DNA from 3 places in the Paeniglutamicibacter kerguelensis genome. Region 1 is predicted to be linked to each of the others. Evidence: riboswitches for the same ligand, from Rfam matches in the RefSeq annotation. Region 1 holds a riboswitch; each other region holds the start of a gene.
The links. Region 1 has a riboswitch for S-adenosylmethionine ahead of JOF47_RS18075 (flavin reductase family protein). Riboswitches for the same ligand answer to the same signal wherever they lie in the genome.

Region 1 (6,252 bases):
GGTGACCCAGAACTACGTTTCACCCCGTCAGGGTCGGCAGTCGCGAACTTCACGATCGCTTCGACCCCGCGAACCTTCGATCGCCAGTCCAATGAGTGGAAGGACGGCGACACGCTGTTCCTCCGCGCATCGGTGTGGCGTGAGGCTGCCGAAAACGTCGCTGAGACGTTGACCAAGGGCACTCGTGTCATTGCTCAGGGCCGCCTCAAGTCGCGTTCTTACGAAACCAAGGAAGGCGAAAAGCGCAACGTCACCGAGCTCGAGGTCGATGAAATCGGCCCGTCGCTGCGTTACGCTTCCGCAAAGGTCACCCGCACCCAGCGCTCCGGCAATGGTGGCAATGGTGGCTTTGGTGGACAGAATGCCGGCGGCAACGCCGGCGGATTCGGCGGCGGCAATGCCGGCGGCCAGGGTGGTTTCGGTGGCGGCAACGCCGGCGGAAACAGCGGTGGCGGCTGGAATGCACCTGCAGCCGATCCATGGGGCGCTCCTGCCGGAGGAAACAACGGCGGATGGGGCAACCCGGGTTCTGACGAACCGCCCTTCTAAACAAAATTATTCACCATCCCGCAGAAAATTCTGCGGGCTCCACCTGATAAAGGAGCTCCACGATGGCTAAGGCTGAACTCCGTAAGCCCAAACCAAAGTCCAACCCCTTGAAGGCCGCTGACATCACTGTCATCGACTACAAGGACGTAGCATTGCTGCGCAAGTTCATTTCGGATCGCGGAAAGATCCGTGCCCGTCGCGTTACCGGCGTTTCCGTTCAGGAACAGCGCAAGATCGCACAGGCCATCAAGAACGCGCGTGAAGTAGCCTTGCTGCCTTACTCCGGCGCTGGCCGCGGCTAAGGAAGGTATACAAACATGGCAAAGCTCATTCTGACCCACGAAGTTACCGGCCTCGGTGCCGCAGGCAACATCGTTGAGGTGAAGAACGGTTACGCACGTAACTACCTTCTCCCGCGCTCGTTCGCCATCACCTGGACCCCGGGCGGTGAGAAGCAGGTTGAGTCGATCAAGGCCGCCCGTGCTGCTCGCGCCGTTGCGTCCTTGGAAGAAGCACAGGCACTTGCCGCCGCTATCTCCGCCAAGCCGGTCAAGCTGACCGTCAAGGCCGGCGCTACCGGTCGCCTCTTCGGCACCGTCAAGACCGACGACATCGCCAAGGCTGTTGCAGCCGCCGGCGTTGGCGCGATCGACAAGCGCAACATCGAGATCAACGATCACATCAAGTCGACGGGCAACTACTCGGCTACCGTGCGTCTGCACACCGATGTATCCGCGACCATCTCGCTGGTAGTTGTTGCCGCAAAGAAGTAATTCTCTGCGCACCCATCGTCCCCCGGGTCGATAAACGATGAGGACTCCACCTTCGGGTGGGGTCCTCATTGCTTTGCCCCGGGGAAACGCCCGATGCGCGGTCTTGTCCAACCTTCCAAATCAGGCTATATCGACTACTGCCGGTAGATAGCGAGATTTGGTCGCAGAATCTTCGATTCTTACGCCACATGTCCCAATGTGTCGAAACAATCTTTGACGGACGCTAAACGTTTCTCTTAACGTTAGTCATGAATCAAGAGCGTCAACGTAAAAGCCCTGGCTTGTTGACCGGCAACCCTCTCACGGTAGTGGGGTGCTCCAGGTGACGATTCGGCCTACCGGGACCCCGGGGGCAAGTACCGCACACCTTTGATGGGCAGCTGCGCTTTTGGCGCGTACCCGGTACAAGGTGGGCACGAAGCCGAAGGACCGAGCCATGACTCTTGCAACAGACCTCACCCCAGATGCCTTGCGCAACGTTTTCGCCCAGCATCCGTCCGGCATTGCAGCATTGTGCGCCATCGTCGACGGGGAGCCCCAGGGCATCGTCGCTTCATCTTTCACCGTGGGTGTTTCGATGGATCCGCCCTTGGTGATGTTCGCGGTCCAGAACACGTCGCGCACCTGGCCCGTCGTTCGCTCCAATGCCCGTATTGGTGTCTCCGTGCTCAGCGAGAAGAACGAGGGCGTTTGCCGCCAGATTGCTTCCAAGACCGGGGACCGCTTTGCGGGGCTTCGCCTGGATTCCACCGACGAAGGCGCCCTGTTGCTCCATGATGCAAGCCTGTGGCTCGACTGCTCGGTGGAGCAGGAGATTCCCGCGGGCGACCACCACGTGGTGCTGTTGCGCGTGCACGGCCACCGGACGAGCGATGAAACGAATTCCCCGCTGGTCTTCCACGGGTCGGCCTTCCGTCGCCTGGAGGCTGAACAGCTCGTCTCCTAGACGCGGTCCAGAAGCACGAGGGCTGCAGGTCCGCGATCCGCCACGTACGTGGTCTTGCGGCCCTGCGGCCCTTCACTTTTGCGGCCGTAGTCCCGGTCGCTAGGAGGGGTCGTGTAATACGTTCATCGTGTGCTGGAAGCCGTGACGGGCCAGCTCGGTGAGGACCTCAAAGTCGATATCGGAGAGCTTGTTGACGTAGAGGCAGGCAGCGCCTCGTTTGTGCTTCCCAAGCTTGGCCAAGAGCTCGCGCGATTCCTCGGTGCCGGTCAGCACGTAGAGGGAAAGATTTGCCGAGCGTGGTGAGAATCCAATGGCCGGCGCATCGCCTTCCCTGCCCGAATCGTATTTGTAGTGGTAAGTCCCAAACCCGATGATGCTTGGTCCCCACATGGTTGCCGGCTGCCCGGAGACCCCCTCCATCATTTCCAGCAAGACCTGCGCATCGGCGCGCCGAGTCGGATGGGCGACGGAGGCGATGAATTCATGCGGGTCAACCCGGGTGGGGACAGTTTTATTGGCAGCCATGCGAGTCAGTATTGCAGCGCCGTCGACGCTCATCAACCTCGTTAATCCCCAGAAACCTTCGAGCTCTGTGGATAGCTGTGGATAGTTTGTGGGTAACCGTGGAATTCATCAGGTGTTAACCGCGGAATCTCGGGGTTTTTGTGTGTATAACCAGGTTTTTCATCCTGAGAAACTGTGGATAACTACTTTCTGTCCACAGGCATGTAAATATATAAAGCCTAGTCAACTGCCATTTTTAGAGAATAATTGTCGGTAATCCACAATGTTCTCCCCAAGCTGTGCACACAACACGCCGCGAGGTACACAGGTTATGCACAGCCCCTGTGGATAACGGTGTTGGGTTTGAGGCAAATGGGGTCTAAGGTGACAGTGTTCCCCACCTATTTCCACAGGCTTGCGTGTCTCTTCGCACACGTGAGATTGGACGTACCAAAAGGTCGGCCGACCCTGCGACACTGAAGTAGGAAATGACGCGGAAACTGGGAACCCGCGGTGCTTGAAGGGAAGACCCGTGTCGCTAGCCAACATCGAAACCAATTCTGAATCCGGCGATTCAGCCTACGGCCGCACGCCGCCTCAGGATCTCGTGGCCGAACAGAGCGTGCTCGGCGGCATGATGCTCTCCAAGGATGCCATCGCGGATTGCGTGGAGGTCCTGCGCGGACTCGATTTCTATCGCCCGGCGCACGAAGCCATCTACGAAGCGATCATCGACCTCTACGGCCGCGGCGAGCCCGCCGACGCCGTGACGGTCTCCGACCTCTTGACCAAGCGCGGGGAAATCACCCGCATTGGCGGTCCGGCCTACCTCCACACGTTGATCCAGTCCGTCCCCACGGCTGCCAATGCCGGCTTCTACGCCGAGATCGTTCGCGAGCGCGCGGTGCTGCGCCGATTGGTTGACGCGGGTACCAAGATCGTCCAGCTTGGCTATTCGCAGGACGGCGAAGTCGACGCGATCGTCAACGAAGCCCAGGCCGAGGTCTACAAGGTCGCCGAACGCCGCACCGCGGAAGACTACGTGCCGCTTCGCGACATCATCGAGGGAACCGTCGACGAAATCGAGTCGGCTGGTTCCCGTGGCGAGGGCATGACCGGCGTGCCCACCGGCTTCTACGAGCTCGATGAGTTGACCCAGGGCCTGCATGGCGGCCAGATGATCGTCATCGCCGCCCGCCCGGCCGTCGGCAAGTCAACGTTCGCGTTGGACTTCGCCAGGTCGGCGGCCATCAAGAACAACATGACCGCAGTATTCTTCTCCCTGGAAATGGGCCGAAACGAAATCGCCATGCGCCTGCTCTCGGCCGAGGCCAGCATCGCGCTGCAGGACCTGCGCAAGGGCACCATCAAGGACGAACAGTGGTCGAAGATCGCGACCACCATGGGCAGGCTCAACGACGCGCCGTTGTTCATCGACGACTCGCCGAACATGTCGCTGATGGAAATCCGCGCCAAGTGCCGCCGCCTGAAGCAGAAGCACGACCTCAAGCTCGTGGTCTTGGACTACCTGCAGCTGATGAGCTCCGGCAAGCGCGTCGAATCGCGCCAGCAGGAAGTCTCCGAGTTCTCGCGTGCACTGAAGCTGCTCGCCAAGGAACTCGACGTGCCGGTCATTGCGCTCTCGCAGCTGAACCGTGGCTCCGAACAACGTACGGACAAGAAGCCGATGGTTTCCGACCTTCGCGAATCCGGATCGATCGAGCAGGATGCCGACATGGTCATTCTGCTCCACCGTGAGGATATCTACGACAAGGAGTCGGCGCGCGCCGGCGAGGCCGACGTGATCGTGGCAAAACACCGTAACGGTCCGACCAAGACCATGGTGGTTGCCTTCCAGGGCCACTACTCGCGCTTCAACAACATGGCGCAAGAGGGCGGGATGTAGCCGCCCCCCAACACGATGGTGCGGCCATTCCCAATCTTCTTGGGAGTGGCCGCACCACTGCGGTAAGGGGCAGCAGGGCTTCCTGTTGCCCTACGCCTGAGCCTCGGCAAACGACTTGAACTCATTCATCGTCTTCAGGTTCTGCTTCGGGAACATCGAGCCGAACAGCAGCCCGACGATCTTCATGAACCCGGAGAATTCGAAGGTGTTGTGCGCGACCCAACGGGTCGAGATTCCGTCCACGTCGTGGAATTCGTTCTTGCAGACGTTGTGCACGCCCTTGGCATCATAGGTTCCGTCGAATGCGTCGGGCAGTTTGCGGCGGGTGACCGTCTCGACCATTTCCATGGTTCCCCTGCCCTGTTTGTAGAGCAGCCTCGAGGTGGTGCCGGGCTCCCCGGGCGTGCCGGAGACCGCATCGAAGGAGAGCAGGCCCTTCTGCCAGAGCTTCAGGTTCTCAGGGTCGTCGAAGAGCTCGATGAACCTGTTGCGCGGGACGTTGACGGTTATTTCGTTAGTGAACTCCACGCTCGCAACCCTACCTGTGGGCACCCCTATTTAAGGGCAAACGCGTCCCCCAAAAGCATTGGTGACAAGACACTCCGCAGAACGATGCGGCGGCGGAAAGCGCAAGCTTTAAGCTCTAACCATGACCTTGTCTGCTGCCGGATCCGGCGCGAAAGCGCCCCTCGGTCTTTTCGCCCCCCAATACCGTTGGGTCACCGTGGGAATGTTCGCCCTGGTGTTCCTTGTCGCCTTCGAATCGCTTGCCGTCACGACGGTCATGCCGCTGGTCAGCAAGGAGCTGGATGGCGCGTCCATGTACGCGCTGGCGTTCGCAGCGCCCATGGCCAGCGGCGTCATCGGCATGGTGGCCGCGGGTGGCTGGTCCGACCGAAAGGGCCCGACGGGTCCACTCTACGTGTCCTCGATCGTGTTCATTGTCGGACTGCTGCTGTGCGGCCTGGCACCGAGCATGCAGGCGCTGGTGGTGGGGCGCCTGGTCCAGGGACTCGGCGGCGGTGCCATCACCGTGGCGCTGTACGTGGTGGTGGCACGGGTTTACGTTCCGCGTCTGCATCCGAAGATTTTCGCCGCGTTTGCCGCGGCCTGGGTCATTCCATCGCTGATCGGCCCGTTTGCGGCGGGACTTGCGGCGCAAACGGTTGGTTGGCGTTGGGTGTTTCTGGGCGTTGTGGGGCTCGTGGTCTTTGCCATGGCCGCGGTGGTGCCGTCGCTGCGCGGGCTCGGCGGCGGGGAGAACCCGAAAGGCAAGATCGCCTGGATGCCCTTGGGCTGGGCGGCCCTGGCCGCGGCTGCGGTCCTGGCCATGAATCTGCTGGCCGACATCCCCACCGTGGGAACATGGCTGATGGTGCTGTCCCTGGTGGTGGTGCTCGTGGCGGTGCGCCCGCTGTTTCCGCGCAGGACCCTGAGTGCGGGGCGTGGCCTGCCGACCACGATCCTGGTTCGGGGATTGGCAGCGGCAGCGTTCTTCGGCACCGAGGTGTACCTGCCATACCTGCTGATGGACCGCTACGCACTCACTCCCGCCGTGGCGGGCCTGGCGCTGA
Region 2 (6,252 bases), on a different contig from region 1:
CGGAGAGCAGCACCAGCTGGAAGAATGCCGCTTCGTGGGTGGCCTCGGCCCCGCCGGCGATGCGGTCAAAGATGTCTTCGTTGGGGACCCGCACGCTCTCGAATGTGGTGGTCCCGGTGCCGGTCAACCGCTGCCCGAAGCCGTCCCAGTCATCGACGATGTTCACTCCCGCGGCCTTGGTGTCCACCACGGCAAAGAAGCGTCCGTCTTCACCGGCCAGCCCGGCCGAAACACGGGTGTAATCGGAGAAGATGGTGCCGGTGGTGTAGTACTTTTCGCCGTTGAGCACCCAGTCCTCACCGTTCCTGGCCAGGACGGTGTTCAGCCTCCCCAGAGCGTTGCCCCCGCGTTCGGTCGAGGCGTTTCCGACGGTCTTTCCCGCGGCCGCAAGCTCGTACCAGCGCCGGGCGACCGGTTCTTCCTGCCACTGGAGGGACTCGATGAACCCGAAGTGGGAGCGGTACAGGTGGGCGACGTTGGAATCCGCTGCCGCCAAGTCGATGAGCAACCGGGTGAAGGTCTCGACGCTGACGCCCGCCCCGCCAAACTCCACCGGCACGCGCAGGGCGCTGAACCCAGCCTCGTTGAGCCAGGCAACCTGTTCGAAAGGGAGGATCCGTGCGAAATCGCGTTCGCGGGAACCCTCCGCAATGCGTGCGAAGATTTCGGCGAAGTGCTCGTGCAGGCTCGCGTAATCGGAGGCAACCGTCGAGGGGATGTCTTGAATCAGCGTCATGGTTCTGTCTTTCAGGAAAGCGTGGAGATGGCTGAGTGGTTTTCGTTGGCGGCCGAATGCTCGGCGAACGCCCCACGGAATGCGGCTGCGGGGTGCGAGGGTTCCAGGGTTGCCGAACGGCCGAACACCTTTTCGCGCAGCGTCCCCGGGGCGTACTCGCTCTGCGCCAGCCCGCGGGCCCGCAGCTCCGGAATCACACCCTGGATGAAGTCGGTGTAAGAGCCCGGAAGGATCTGGTTGATGATGTTGATGCCGTCCGTTCCGGCATCCTGCCAGATTTCAAGCTGGTCAACGATCTGTTCCGGGGTTCCGGCGATCTGCATCGCCTTGGCGCGGTAACGGGCCAGGTCTCCGATGGTCGGATTGCCACCCGGAACCGAGGCCCGAATCGCATCGAGGACTCCCTTGCCGCCCTCGGTGTCGACGTCGCCCAGCGGGGTGTCCAGTGGAACCCCGCCCAGGTCGATGCCCAGCCCGCCGCCGATGTGTGCGACCACGGCATCCAGGTCGAGGTACTCGTCGTACTCGGCCTGCTTGCGGGCGACCTCGGCCTCGGTGCTGCCCACCACAAAGGAAAGCCCGGCAAAGATCTTCACGTCGCCGGCTTCACGGCCGGCGTCGACCGCCAGCTGCCGGATGATCCCCGAGTTCTTGCGAACGTTTTCCGGGTTCGGCGCAAACAGGAAGGTGGCTTCGGCGTTGGCGGCGGCAAAGGCCTTGCCCCGCGGGGAGCTTCCGGCTTGGAAGAGGAACGGTGTGCGTTGCGGGCTTGGCGAGGACAGGTGCGGGCCGTCGATCGAGTAGCGTTCCCCGCGGTGGTAGATCTTGTTCACCAGCGCCGGATCGGCATGGATGCCGCGGATCTTGTCGGCAAGCAGGGCACCATCTTCCCAGGAACCTTCCCAGAGCTTGAAGGCGGCCTCGACGTATTCCTCGGCCCAGTCATAGCGGTCGGCGTGCGCGGTCAGCCCGTCGGCGCCGAAGTTGCGGTGCGAATTTTCCAGCACGCTGGTGACGATGTTCCAGGCCACGCGCCCGTTGCTCAAGTGGTCGAGCGTGGAGAGCTGGCGTGCCAGCTGGAACGGGTCGGACTGGATCACCGAGGAGGTGAACGCCAACCCGATTTCGTCGGTCACCGCGGCGAGCGCCGAGGCAAGGACCAGAGGGTCGTTGGACGGAACCTGCAGGCCGCGCTTGATGTGCGATGCCCATCCCCCGTCGTGGTCGCCGTAGAGTCCGACGACGTCGGCAAGGAAGATCGTGTCGAAGCGTGCGGCCTCAAGCTCCTTGGCCAGCTCGGTCCAGAGCTTGAGCTCGTTGAAGCGGTGCTGCTGGGCCTCGGGATGACGCCATTGCCCACCAAGGATGTGGCTGGTGGTGTTCATCAGGAATGCGCTCAACAGCAGGCGCGGACGTTTGGAATTGCTCATGAGGGGGCTCCAGAGGGTGTATCCGGGGTGGGTGGGGTTAGTGGCGCTTGTCCAGGCGTGCGGCGAGCCTGGTGCCGGAGATCTGGACCAGTTGGACCATCAGGATCATCAGGACGATGGCGACGATCATCATGCCCGTTTCATACCTGTAATAGCCGTAACGGATGGCGAAGTCGCCGATTCCGCCGCCACCGACCAACCCGGCCATGGCCGAGTAGCTGATGAAGCTCACCGTCATGATGGTGATCGAGCCGATGAGTGCCGGGCGCCCTTCGACCAGCAGCACATCCCTGACAATTTGTCCGCGGGTGGCACCCATGGCGCGGGCGGCTTCGACCACGCCACTGCCCAGCTGGGTCAGGTTCTGCTCAACGAATCGGGCGAAGTACGGGATGGCGTTGATCGTCAGCGGGACGATCACCGCGGCCGTGCCGATGGTTGTTCCCACAACGAATCGCGTGAACGGAATGATGGCAATCAGCAGGATCAGGAACGGGAACGAACGCATGGTGTTCACGAGCCCGTCAACGATCCGGTGGATGCGCGGGCGCGGGCGCAGGCCGTTCGGCGACATCGAGTAGAGCCAGATGCCCAGTGGGGTTCCAATGAGGATCGCGATCGGAATCGACACCAGGAGCATGGCCAGGGTCTGGCCGATGGCCAAGGCGATTTCGGGCCACAATTCGATGATGCGGTTGAGGTCAAAGGCCGCGGCTCCGCTTCCGTTGGTGGAGGACGCCAGGACGTTGATGCCAAATGCAAGATTAGACATAAGACTCCTCCTTCAAGGATTCGGTTGCAGCCGACGCGGGTGCCGGGGCCGTGGTTGGCTTTCGATCCAGCGAAATTTCATCTGAGATCAGGTATCGGCCGATTGCGGTGGCGGGGGTGAACGCCGGGTTCTTCAGTGAGGCAATGTCGAATTGCTCGACAACCGCCCCGTCCTCCATGACCGCGACGTTGTCCGCAATGGCCTTTACGACATTCATTTCGTGCGTCACGATGACCGTGGTGATACCCAATTGGGCGTTGATGTCGGAAAGGTACTGGAGGACCGAGGCAGTGGTCCGCGGGTCAACGGCGGAAGTCGGTTCGTCGCACAGAAGCACCTTCGGCTCTGTGGCCAGTGCGCGGGCAATCGCAACGCGCTGCTTTTGGCCGCCGGAGAGCTGGCCGGGGTAAGCAGTTGTCTTGTCCGCCAGGTCCACGATCGCTAGGGCTTCCAGTGCCCGGCGCCGGCGGTCCTTTTTGGGGACACCGGCAAACTTGAGGCTGAGTTCGACATTCTCAACGGCATTGCGGTTGTTCAAGAGGTTGAAGTGCTGAAAGATCATGCCGATGTGGTGGCGCGCCCGACGCAGTTCTTCATCGTTCAGCGCGGTAAGGTCCGTGCCGTCGACGATGATTTGCCCGCTGGTTGGTCGCTCAAGCAGGTTGATGTTGCGCAGCAGGGTCGACTTGCCTGCGCCGGAAAAACCAATGATTCCTTGGATTGAGCCTCGCGGGATCTCCAGCGAAACGTTGTCCACGGCAACAAAGGGATTATCCGCTGACGGGAAAACTGTGGACACGTCTTTGATGTTGATCATGTCCAACTCCTCTCGGTTTACCCGAGGGACGCCAACAGCACGACCGATCGGCCGGCCTCCCGCTAGGGGTCGACCAGTGGACCGGAACAGAGTTGGCTATCTCCATCGGTCCTGGCGGTAGCACCGGCCCCTACGCATAGGGGTGGTTGCTGCGGCGTCAACGAGCCAGGTCTCTCAGCCGCTCTGGATGGTGTCGTACCGTTCCAGGCATTTCACCGGGACGGAACAACTCAAGTGTGTCGCAGATTCTTCGACAGCACCAACAAATATGACCACCTCATGAAACAAACGCTCGAAAAGCTCCGTCTTTAGCCCGTTTTTTCTTCAAGAAATGTCACAAGACCGATTGTGACGCGCGAATTTCATATCGGCTTGCTTCATAGCAGCGTCATGTTGATAATCCGCCGAAAACCTCGCTTCGCCAGATCTCGAGCGCGAAGTGCCCGCTGACATGATGCAACGTTTCGATTGATCATCCCGCGCCGCGATGGCGGGCCGTGGCATGATCGCCACATGAAGATCGCACGCTCAGAACGCACTCGGCACCGCCGGTTGCGCATCATCGGCATGGTTGTCGGCGGTGGTTTCGCAGCCGCGCTGACAGGGCTTCTTGGCGCCTGGGTGTATGCGCCGGCAGTGGGTTGGGGCCTCGCCGCGCTGATCTACAACCTCTGGGTGTGGTCGAGCATCACCCCGATGGATCATGTCCGCACGGCCGCCCATGCCCAGGAAGAGGACCCCGGCCGCAGCACCTCGGACCTTCTGATCCTCTTGGCGGCACTGGGGTCGCTGGCCGCCGTCGTCCTGGTGATGTTGGGCAGCAAGAACGCCGATGGAAATGCACGGTTCCTGCTGGCACTGCTGGCCTTGACCTGCACGGGGATGTCGTGGCTGCTCGTGCACACGTTGTTTACGCTGCGCTATGCGGTGATTTACTACGACGGAGCGCCCGGTGGCATCGACTTCAACCAGAAGGAACCGCCGCAATACACCGATTTTGCCTACATGGCGTTCAGCATGGGCATGACTTATCAGGTGTCGGACACAAACATCACCTCACGTGTGATGCGATCGGCAGCGCTGCGCCACAGCCTGCTGGCGTTTGTGTTTGGCACGGGAATCCTGGCCACCACCATCAACCTGGTCGTCAGCCTGGCCCCGTAACGGGTGCCCCGGTTCGAGTCCGGGCCTTGAAAGATCCCGCTTGACTTGGCGGGACGGGGATCCCGGCATGGCTGGGATCCCCGTCGGAAACGCAGTTGGTTGCGCTGGACTTCGGGCGCTGGGCAACCAGTGGGGCAGTGCCCGCTAGCCGACCTTTGCGGCGGAGAGCCGGTAGTTGGCGGCCTTGTGCGATTCCTGGACGCGGTCGCCCTTGCCGAAGAGCTTGTTGCGCAGCGTGCCCTCGACATATTCGCTCTGGTATGCGCCGCGGGCCTGGAGCTCCGGAACAACGAACTCAACGACGTCCTCGAACGTGCCGGGAGTGATGGCATAGGCGAGGTTGAAGCCGTCGACGTCGGTTTCCGCGACCCAGTCGATGAGCTTTTCCGCCACCTCGGCCCCGGAACCAACGGTGATCGGGCCGAAGCCGCCGACGCCCACCCATTCGGCAAGCTGGCGAATCGTCCAGGGGTTGCCGTCATCGCCGCTGGCCTTCTGGAACGTTGCAACGGAGGACTGGATGGCGTTTGATTTCACGTTGTCGCCGATGACGTCGTCGGGACCGTACGTGGACAGGTCGACACCCATCCAGCCGGAAATCAGCGCCAGGGCGCCGTCTATGTCGGCGTAGGACTTGTAGTCCTCGAACTTCGCTTCGGCGCTGGCGCTGTCGGGGCCGGTGACGATGGTCTGCATGGCGTAGATGCGCACGTCGTAGCGGCCACGGCCCGCGGCCTCTGCGGCATCGCGGATCTTGGTGACGGTTTCCTTGAGGATTTCCTTGGTCGGCGAGGTCACGAAGACTGCCTCAGCGTTTTCCGAGGCGAACTTCAGGCCACGCGGAGAGGCGCCGGCTTGGAACACCACGGGTGTGCGCTGCGGGCTCGGCTCGGTGATCGCGATGCCGGGGACCTTGAAGTACTTGCCCTCGTGCTTGATCTCATGGACCTTGGTCGGGTCGGTGAAGATGCCGCGTTCGACGTCGCGCACCACCGCGTCCTCTTCCCACGAACCCTCAAGAAGCTTGTAGATGACTTCCATGTATTCATCGGCGTGGTTGTAACGCTCGTCGTGTTCCAGCTGGTCTTCCTGGCCCATGTTCCGTGCCGCGGAGGGCAGGTATCCGGTGACGACGTTCCAGCCGACGCGTCCCTTGGTGAGGTGGTCAAGCGTGGCCAGGCGACGGGCAAACGGGTACGGGTGCTCGTAGGCGGTGCCGGCGGTGACGCCGAATCCCAGGTGTTCGGTCACGGCGGCCATGGCGGAGACGAGCATCATTGGATCGTTGACGGGAACCTGGGTTCCGGCACGCAACGGCACCTCGTTGGAACCG
Region 3 (6,252 bases), 3.3 Mb from region 1:
AATGTTCGGGGTGGGGCTGATCCTGGGAATCATCGGGCTGGTATTCAACATCGTGGTGTCCCCGCTGATGAACTGGGCCTTCAATGTCATTGGCTACCCACTGCCGCTCGGGATGATCGGAGATGCCGTGTACGTACTTCAACAAGGCTCGTTCTACGGGGGCTTGTTCCTGCTGGCGGGATCCTTCGTGGTGAAATCGGCCGAGGAAGCCGTGGCGGGAATCCGCAGGGAACAGCGACCGCATCCGGTCTCGGAACAGGAATGACGATGCGGTCGGCCGATTCGTATACCGAAAACTTCAGTGGAGTTCAGGCCTCCTGTCGCGACGACGGGGGAAATAGGGAAAGTGCGATGCCAATCAACATGAACTCAAGGGTCCTGTTCCGGCTGGGCTTGAGCATGGTCCTGGTCGGTGCGGTCTTTGCTCTAACCGGAACCTCGGGGGGTTCTTCACCTCCAGGACATCGGGCCCGCTTACCCCGGAGTGTTCAGGTACGTCGCCGAAGCCCTTCAAGAGGTCCTGTATATCGGAGGGCTGTTCATGGTCATCGCATCGATGATGGTGCGGCACCTTGAAGTATTGAAAGACGAAGTGCGGCAATCCGTTGAACCTGAGGCCTCCGCTTGAGATAGCAACGAGATACCAAAAACCGCGGGGTTGTGGTGAATCCGGAAGGTCCGGTTCGCCACAACCCCGCGGTTGTTGGTTTGAATGGGTGATTGCCTAGATGATTGATTCCAAGGGATCAGTGGTCGTACGCGGTCAACGAGCGCAGCGGATGCCTGCCGGTGTTTTGGTTGTTCCAGATCACCACGGTCAGGGCAAGGATCCGCTGCAGGACCCGCACGGTGACCCCGGCAATGGTTCTCCCGCCTTGTGATTCGAGGTCCAGCTGGCCCTTGAGTGTGTCGTTGATTGACTCGATGACCTGTCTCAATGGCTTCAGGAATTCCTTGCCCGGTCGTCGCCGCTCGCCCTGCCGGGTGGGCCGCACCAGGACGATGCCGGCCTCGGCCAGGTCCTGTTCAAAGATCCTGCCGTAGTAGTTCTTGTCCGCCAGGATCACTTGCCCGGCCCCGATCCCGGCGGGCATGGAGTCCAGGATCCCCAGCAGGGTTTCGCGTTCGTCGGCCTTCGCGCCGGTCAACGCGAAACCCACCGGCAGCCCGGACAGCGTGCACAACAGGTGCAGGCGCAGGCCCCAGAACCAGCGTGAATGCGAGGCGCAGTACCCGTATTCGGCGAACCCCGCCAGCTCGGAGCGGTGCGCCGTCTCGCGGGAGCGCCCGCATTCGACGGGGGTGGAGTCGGCCACCCAGATGCCATCGGCCCACAGGCCGGTGTCCCGGCCCAGGTAGGCAATCACGGCTTGGAGGGTTTCTCCCAAGTGCCGCAGGCGCTTGTTGTAGCCGGATTGCTCGGGCAGGTGTGGGAACCATTCGCAGAGGTCAGCCCTCGCATGGCGAAGCCAGCGGCGTTCCGAGGTGAAGCCCAGCAAGGCCTGGAGCACGGACACGGTGACCAGTTCCGCGTCGGTGATCCTCGGCTGCAAACCGACCGCCGGACGCCACGGAAGCAACTGCGGATTGGCCTTCAAAAAGTCGTCCGTCGAGGCGTACAGTGCTGTTGCAAGGGTGTCCAGGTCGTTGTCCATCGGAACCGTCCAAGGTCGATACGGGTAGTAATTCGAGTCTGGACACCCTTGCCTGCGCTGTCACCCCTTGGAATCAATCATCTAGAGCGTGATGGAACCCTTGGGGGTTTCGAAGGTCACCGAAAGGATTCCCGGCGTCCCGTTGGGTGCCTGCCAGTCGACCTTGACTTCGCCGACGGGCAACTGCTCGGGCTGTCCGAGCCAGTCTGCGACGCGTTCGCTCGATCCGGCGATGCTGATCGACGAAATCTTGCCGACGGGCGTCAGGGCCTTCGACGGGTGCAGGTTTTCTGTCCCGTCATCCCAACGCAGCATGTAGGGGACCTGCGGATCGGCGATCAAACCGTTGATGCCGATCTGGCGCCAGGTCAGTTCCTGTCCATCGGGGAACTTCCGGTTTCCCGGCACCGAGCCACGGCCCAGGCGTGCCTCGACCGGTGCCAGGTCATCAACCGCAACGCACCAGCCCATCCAGCCGCCACCAAGTTCGGAACGGGCGCGAACGGCCTGGCCGAACGGTGCCTTGTCCGATGACGGGTGGTTCAGTACCTCGACAACTTCGAGGTACTGGTCATTCAGCAACGGGAAGATGACATTGCGGGTGCCAAATCGTGGGTGTATACCGCCCTTTACAGATTCGAGTCCAAGGGCCGCGCCGATCCGAGCGGCAGTTGCCGCGAGGCCGTCGGGTCCACAAGCGTAAGTTACATGGTCCAACCTCATCATGCCCCCATCATGGCACGATGTGATCTAGCTCTCGACTTAGGATTGCCTAACTTGAGTTTGGCTGGTGGTTTCATGGTCGAGATCGGGGCGCCGCTCCGCTTTTTCGGCATTGTCATATTTTGAGATGATCTTGCGCGCCCGCAATTCCGTGCGCCAGACTGATTTACAAGGTCATGAGTTCCAGCAACAAGCCCCGGCTTGCTGGACGGCAACCCTCCACCGCGGTGGGGTGCCCCGGGTGAAGACCAGGCCCTGCGTCACAAGGATGCAGGACAAGCGCGGGCATGCCCCCTACGTAACATACGACGCCACAGGTGTCTGTTACGGGCATACCCCTTGATTCCTTTGAAGGGGAGAACGATGTCAAACGACTGGTCATTCGAAACTCGTCAGATCCACGTGGGCCAGGAGCCCGACGCCACCACCGGCGCGCGGGCCCTGCCGATCTACCAAACCACTGCCTTTGTGTTCCCGACCGCGGAAAGCGCGGCCGCACGCTTCGCGCTCCAGGAACTGGAACCGATCTACACGCGCATCGGTAACCCCACCCAAGACGCAGTGGAGCAGCGCATCGCCAGCCTCGAGGGAGGCGTCGGTGCACTGCTGCTGGCCTCGGGCCAGGCCGCCACGACCTTCGCGGTCCTCAACCTCGCCGAGGCCGGGGACCACATCGTGGCAAGCCCCAGCCTGTATGGCGGAACGCAGAACCTGTTCAAGCACACGCTGCGCAAGCTGGGCATCGAGGTCACTTTTGTTGCCGATCCCGACGACCTCGAGGGTTGGCGCGCCGCGATCAAGCCGAACACCAAGGCACTCTTCGGCGAGGTCGTATCCAACCCCCGCCAGGACGTCCTGGACATCGAATCGATCTCGGCCATCGCCCACGAGGCCGGCGTCCCGCTGATCGTCGACAACACACTTGCCACCCCGTACCTGGTGCGTCCCATCGAATGGGGTGCGGACATCGTGATCCACTCGGCCACCAAGTACCTCGGCGGCCACGGCACGGCCATCGCCGGCGTCATCGTGGACTCGGGCAACTTCGACTTCGCCGCCGACCCGGAAAAGTTCCCGGGCTTCAACACCCCGGACGAGTCCTACAACGGCCTGGTCTTCGGCCGCGACCTGGGTGTCGACGGCATCCTCGGCGCCAACCTTGCCTACATCCTCAAGGCCCGCGTCCAGCTGCTGCGCGACCTGGGCTCGGCCGTTTCCCCGTTCAATGCGTTCCTGATCGCCCAGGGCCTGGAAACGCTGTCGCTGCGCATCGAACGCCACGTCTCCAACGCCGTGGAGGTCGCCAACTGGCTTGAGGCGCAGCCGCAGGTCGAGTCGGTCAACTACGCCGGCATCGAGTCGAGCCCGTGGTTCGAGCGCGGCCGCAAGTACGGCCCGAAGGGCATCGGGGCGATTGTTGCTTTCGAAATCTCCGGCGGCCTCGAGGCCGGCCAAGGTTTCGTTGACGCGCTGAAGCTGCACTCCCACGTGGCAAACCTTGGCGACGTCCGCTCGCTGGTGGTCCACCCGGCCTCCACCACCCACGCGCAGCTCACCGAGGCCGAGCGGGTCGCGGCCGGTGTTTCCCCGGGGCTGGTGCGCCTGAGCGTGGGCATTGAAAACGTTGCCGACATCATTGCCGACCTCCGGGCCGGCTTTGAGGCAGTCGCCTCGCTGGCCGAGGTTGAACTGCAGGGTGTAACTCGTTGAGCGTGGAGACTGACGTGGTGCTTTACGACGCCGAAACCGCCCAGACGTTGGACTATGCCCCGGACGGGATCCTTCGGCACCTCCGCACGGGTGAATACACCTTTGAAACCGGCGGCGTGCTTCCGGACGTGGTGCTGGGCTTTGAAACCTGGGGGACGCTCAACGAAGACGCGTCCAACGCGGTTTATATCGCCCACGCGCTGACCGGGGACTCGCACGTTGCACGCGGCCTCTCAACGGAGCCCGGCTGGTGGGACGGCTTTGTGGGCCCGGGAAAGACCGTGGACACCGACCGCTACTTTGTGGTCTCGGCAAACATGGTCGGCGGCTGCTCGGGATCCACCGGACCGGCCAGCCTGGACCCGGACGGCAAGCCGTGGGGCTCGCGTTTCCCCTTCACCACCATCAAGGACTCCGTGCGCCTCGAGGCGCGCCTGGCCGATGCCCTGGGCATCAAGGTCTGGCACACGGTGCTCGGCGGTTCCATGGGCGGGGCCCGGGTGCTGGAATGGGCCGTGGAGTTCCCGGAGCGCGTGAAGAACTGCGTCGTGGTTGCGGCTACCGCGGAATCCTCGGCGGAACAGATTGCGTTTGCCCAGGCACAGAGTGCGGCCATCCGCCTTGACCCGGACTTTGCCGGCGGCGACTACTACGCCAACGACAATCTCCCCTCGGCGGGGCTCGGCCTGGCCCGCAGGATCGCTCACATCACCTACCGTGCCGAACCCGAGCTCGAGGTGCGCTTCGGCCGCGCCGCACAGGAAGGTGAGGCGCCGGTTGGCTCCGCGAACCTGAACCGCGGGCGCTACCAGGTGGAAAGCTACCTGGACCACCAAGCCGGCAAGCTGGTGGGCCGCTTCGACGCCAACAGCTACCTGGTGCTGACCGAGGCCTTGATGAGCCACGACGTGGGTCGGGGGCATGGTTCCGTCCAGACGGCACTGGCACGACTCAGTTCGGTGAATTTCTTCGTTTCAGCGGTTGATTCCGATCGCCTGTACTGGCCCGAACAATCGGAACGCCTGGCGAAGGCCCTGCCGAACCCGGTGGAGGTCCGCTACATCACCTCGCCGATCGGGCACGACGGGTTCCTGACCGATATCGAGCAGCTCGGCGATGCACTTGCGGAACAGATTTTCTCCTAGGGATCTGACTCGCAGAAGGCCTTTGAGGGCCTAAAGACATATGGCCCGGGTTGAAGATCCATTCTTCAACCCGGGCCATGCGTCTTTGTTGGTCCAAAACTAGTCGCCCAGAGCCTTGAGCCGGGCCTGCGTGTGCTCATCACGCGTGATGAGACCGCGAGCCAAAAGACCGTCCAGTTCAATCAATTTCTGTTCAACAGTCTTCTTAGGTGCCAGCATCTCCGAGTTGGCAGCACGGACCGCCAATTCGGTTTGCAGTGTGAACGGATCCAGCCCAGCGTTCTTGCCGGCCTTGTAATTTCGGACCCAAATGAAAGCCGTGAATATGAAGCCCACGAGGACGAGCAACGCGACGATTCCGAAGATGACGTCGAATGATTCAAAAATGAAACCCAACCCGCCGGGATAGCCGGCCAGTTCTGGGTCCACGTATCCAAAGTCGACAGCGTCCTCGATCCCCATTTGTTCCAGGACTTCCGGCGGAATGTCGTCGGTGGTTGTCGTGCCTGCAAAAATCATCGTTGCCGTCCTGTCGCGGTGTCCACCGCAGTATCCTCGGCCATCGCGCTGGCCCGTAGGTGCTAGTCAAGCATCGATCGGTCGTGAAACTGACGATTTTCGCCAACCGTTTTTCATTTGTGACGAATGGATCGGTTTCTCGGCGAGATGTTTAGTCCATCAAACCGGTTCCAAGCGATGAACCGGGCGTGTGGTCGCTGAACGGAACGGCCAAGGGGCGCTTGGGCGTGATGCCGTCGCCCGAAGATTGATGGCGGATCCGACGCAGCACCCAGGGGGCCAAGTGGGTGCGGGCCCAAATCAGGTCTTCTCGGCGGGCCTCGCGCCAGTTCTTGGTTTCGGCCTCACCGGGTCGGGCTTGCTGGAGGTCATGCGAAACGTTCAGCGCGTCAAGGGCCATGGCCGCGATCGTGTGGTGTCCGAGGGGCGAGAAATGCAGGCGGTCCTCGGACCACATGTGCGGCTGGTGTAATTCGCGCAGGGACCACATGTCTGCCACG

Region 2: linked by a shared signal. The riboswitch ahead of JOF47_RS20855 (methionine ABC transporter ATP-binding protein) and the one ahead of JOF47_RS18075 (flavin reductase family protein) in region 1 are both predicted to bind S-adenosylmethionine.
Region 3: linked by a shared signal. The riboswitch ahead of JOF47_RS02805 (bifunctional o-acetylhomoserine/o-acetylserine sulfhydrylase) and the one ahead of JOF47_RS18075 (flavin reductase family protein) in region 1 are both predicted to bind S-adenosylmethionine.

The regions. Positions count from the first base shown of each region.
Region 1 is NZ_JAGIOF010000001.1:3,968,943-3,975,194, reverse strand. It holds gene JOF47_RS18090 (single-stranded DNA-binding protein) at 1-549, shown strand, start outside; gene rpsR (30S ribosomal protein S18) at 612-851, shown strand; gene rplI (50S ribosomal protein L9) at 867-1,322, shown strand; SAM riboswitch class IV at 1,574-1,687, shown strand; gene JOF47_RS18075 (flavin reductase family protein) at 1,759-2,268, shown strand; gene JOF47_RS18070 (DUF1801 domain-containing protein) at 2,368-2,793, opposite strand; gene dnaB (replicative DNA helicase) at 3,305-4,678, shown strand; gene JOF47_RS18060 (SRPBCC family protein) at 4,769-5,206, opposite strand; gene JOF47_RS18055 (MFS transporter) at 5,328-6,252, shown strand, end outside.
Region 2 is NZ_JAGIOF010000004.1:331,658-337,909, forward strand. It holds gene JOF47_RS20840 (acyl-CoA dehydrogenase family protein) at 1-736, opposite strand, end outside; gene JOF47_RS20845 (NtaA/DmoA family FMN-dependent monooxygenase) at 748-2,166, opposite strand; gene JOF47_RS20850 (methionine ABC transporter permease) at 2,204-2,938, opposite strand; gene JOF47_RS20855 (methionine ABC transporter ATP-binding protein) at 2,931-3,755, opposite strand; SAM riboswitch class I at 3,855-3,949, opposite strand; gene JOF47_RS20860 (DUF1345 domain-containing protein) at 4,269-4,919, shown strand; gene JOF47_RS20865 (LLM class flavin-dependent oxidoreductase) at 5,064-6,252, opposite strand, start outside.
Region 3 is NZ_JAGIOF010000001.1:627,138-633,389, forward strand. It holds gene JOF47_RS02790 (hypothetical protein) at 1-265, shown strand, start outside; gene JOF47_RS02795 (IS982 family transposase) at 747-1,655, opposite strand; gene JOF47_RS02800 (VOC family protein) at 1,737-2,381, opposite strand; SAM riboswitch class IV at 2,551-2,666, shown strand; gene JOF47_RS02805 (bifunctional o-acetylhomoserine/o-acetylserine sulfhydrylase) at 2,742-4,088, shown strand; gene metX (homoserine O-acetyltransferase MetX) at 4,091-5,233, shown strand; gene JOF47_RS02815 (SHOCT domain-containing protein) at 5,333-5,752, opposite strand; gene JOF47_RS02820 (SGNH/GDSL hydrolase family protein) at 5,904-6,252, opposite strand, start outside.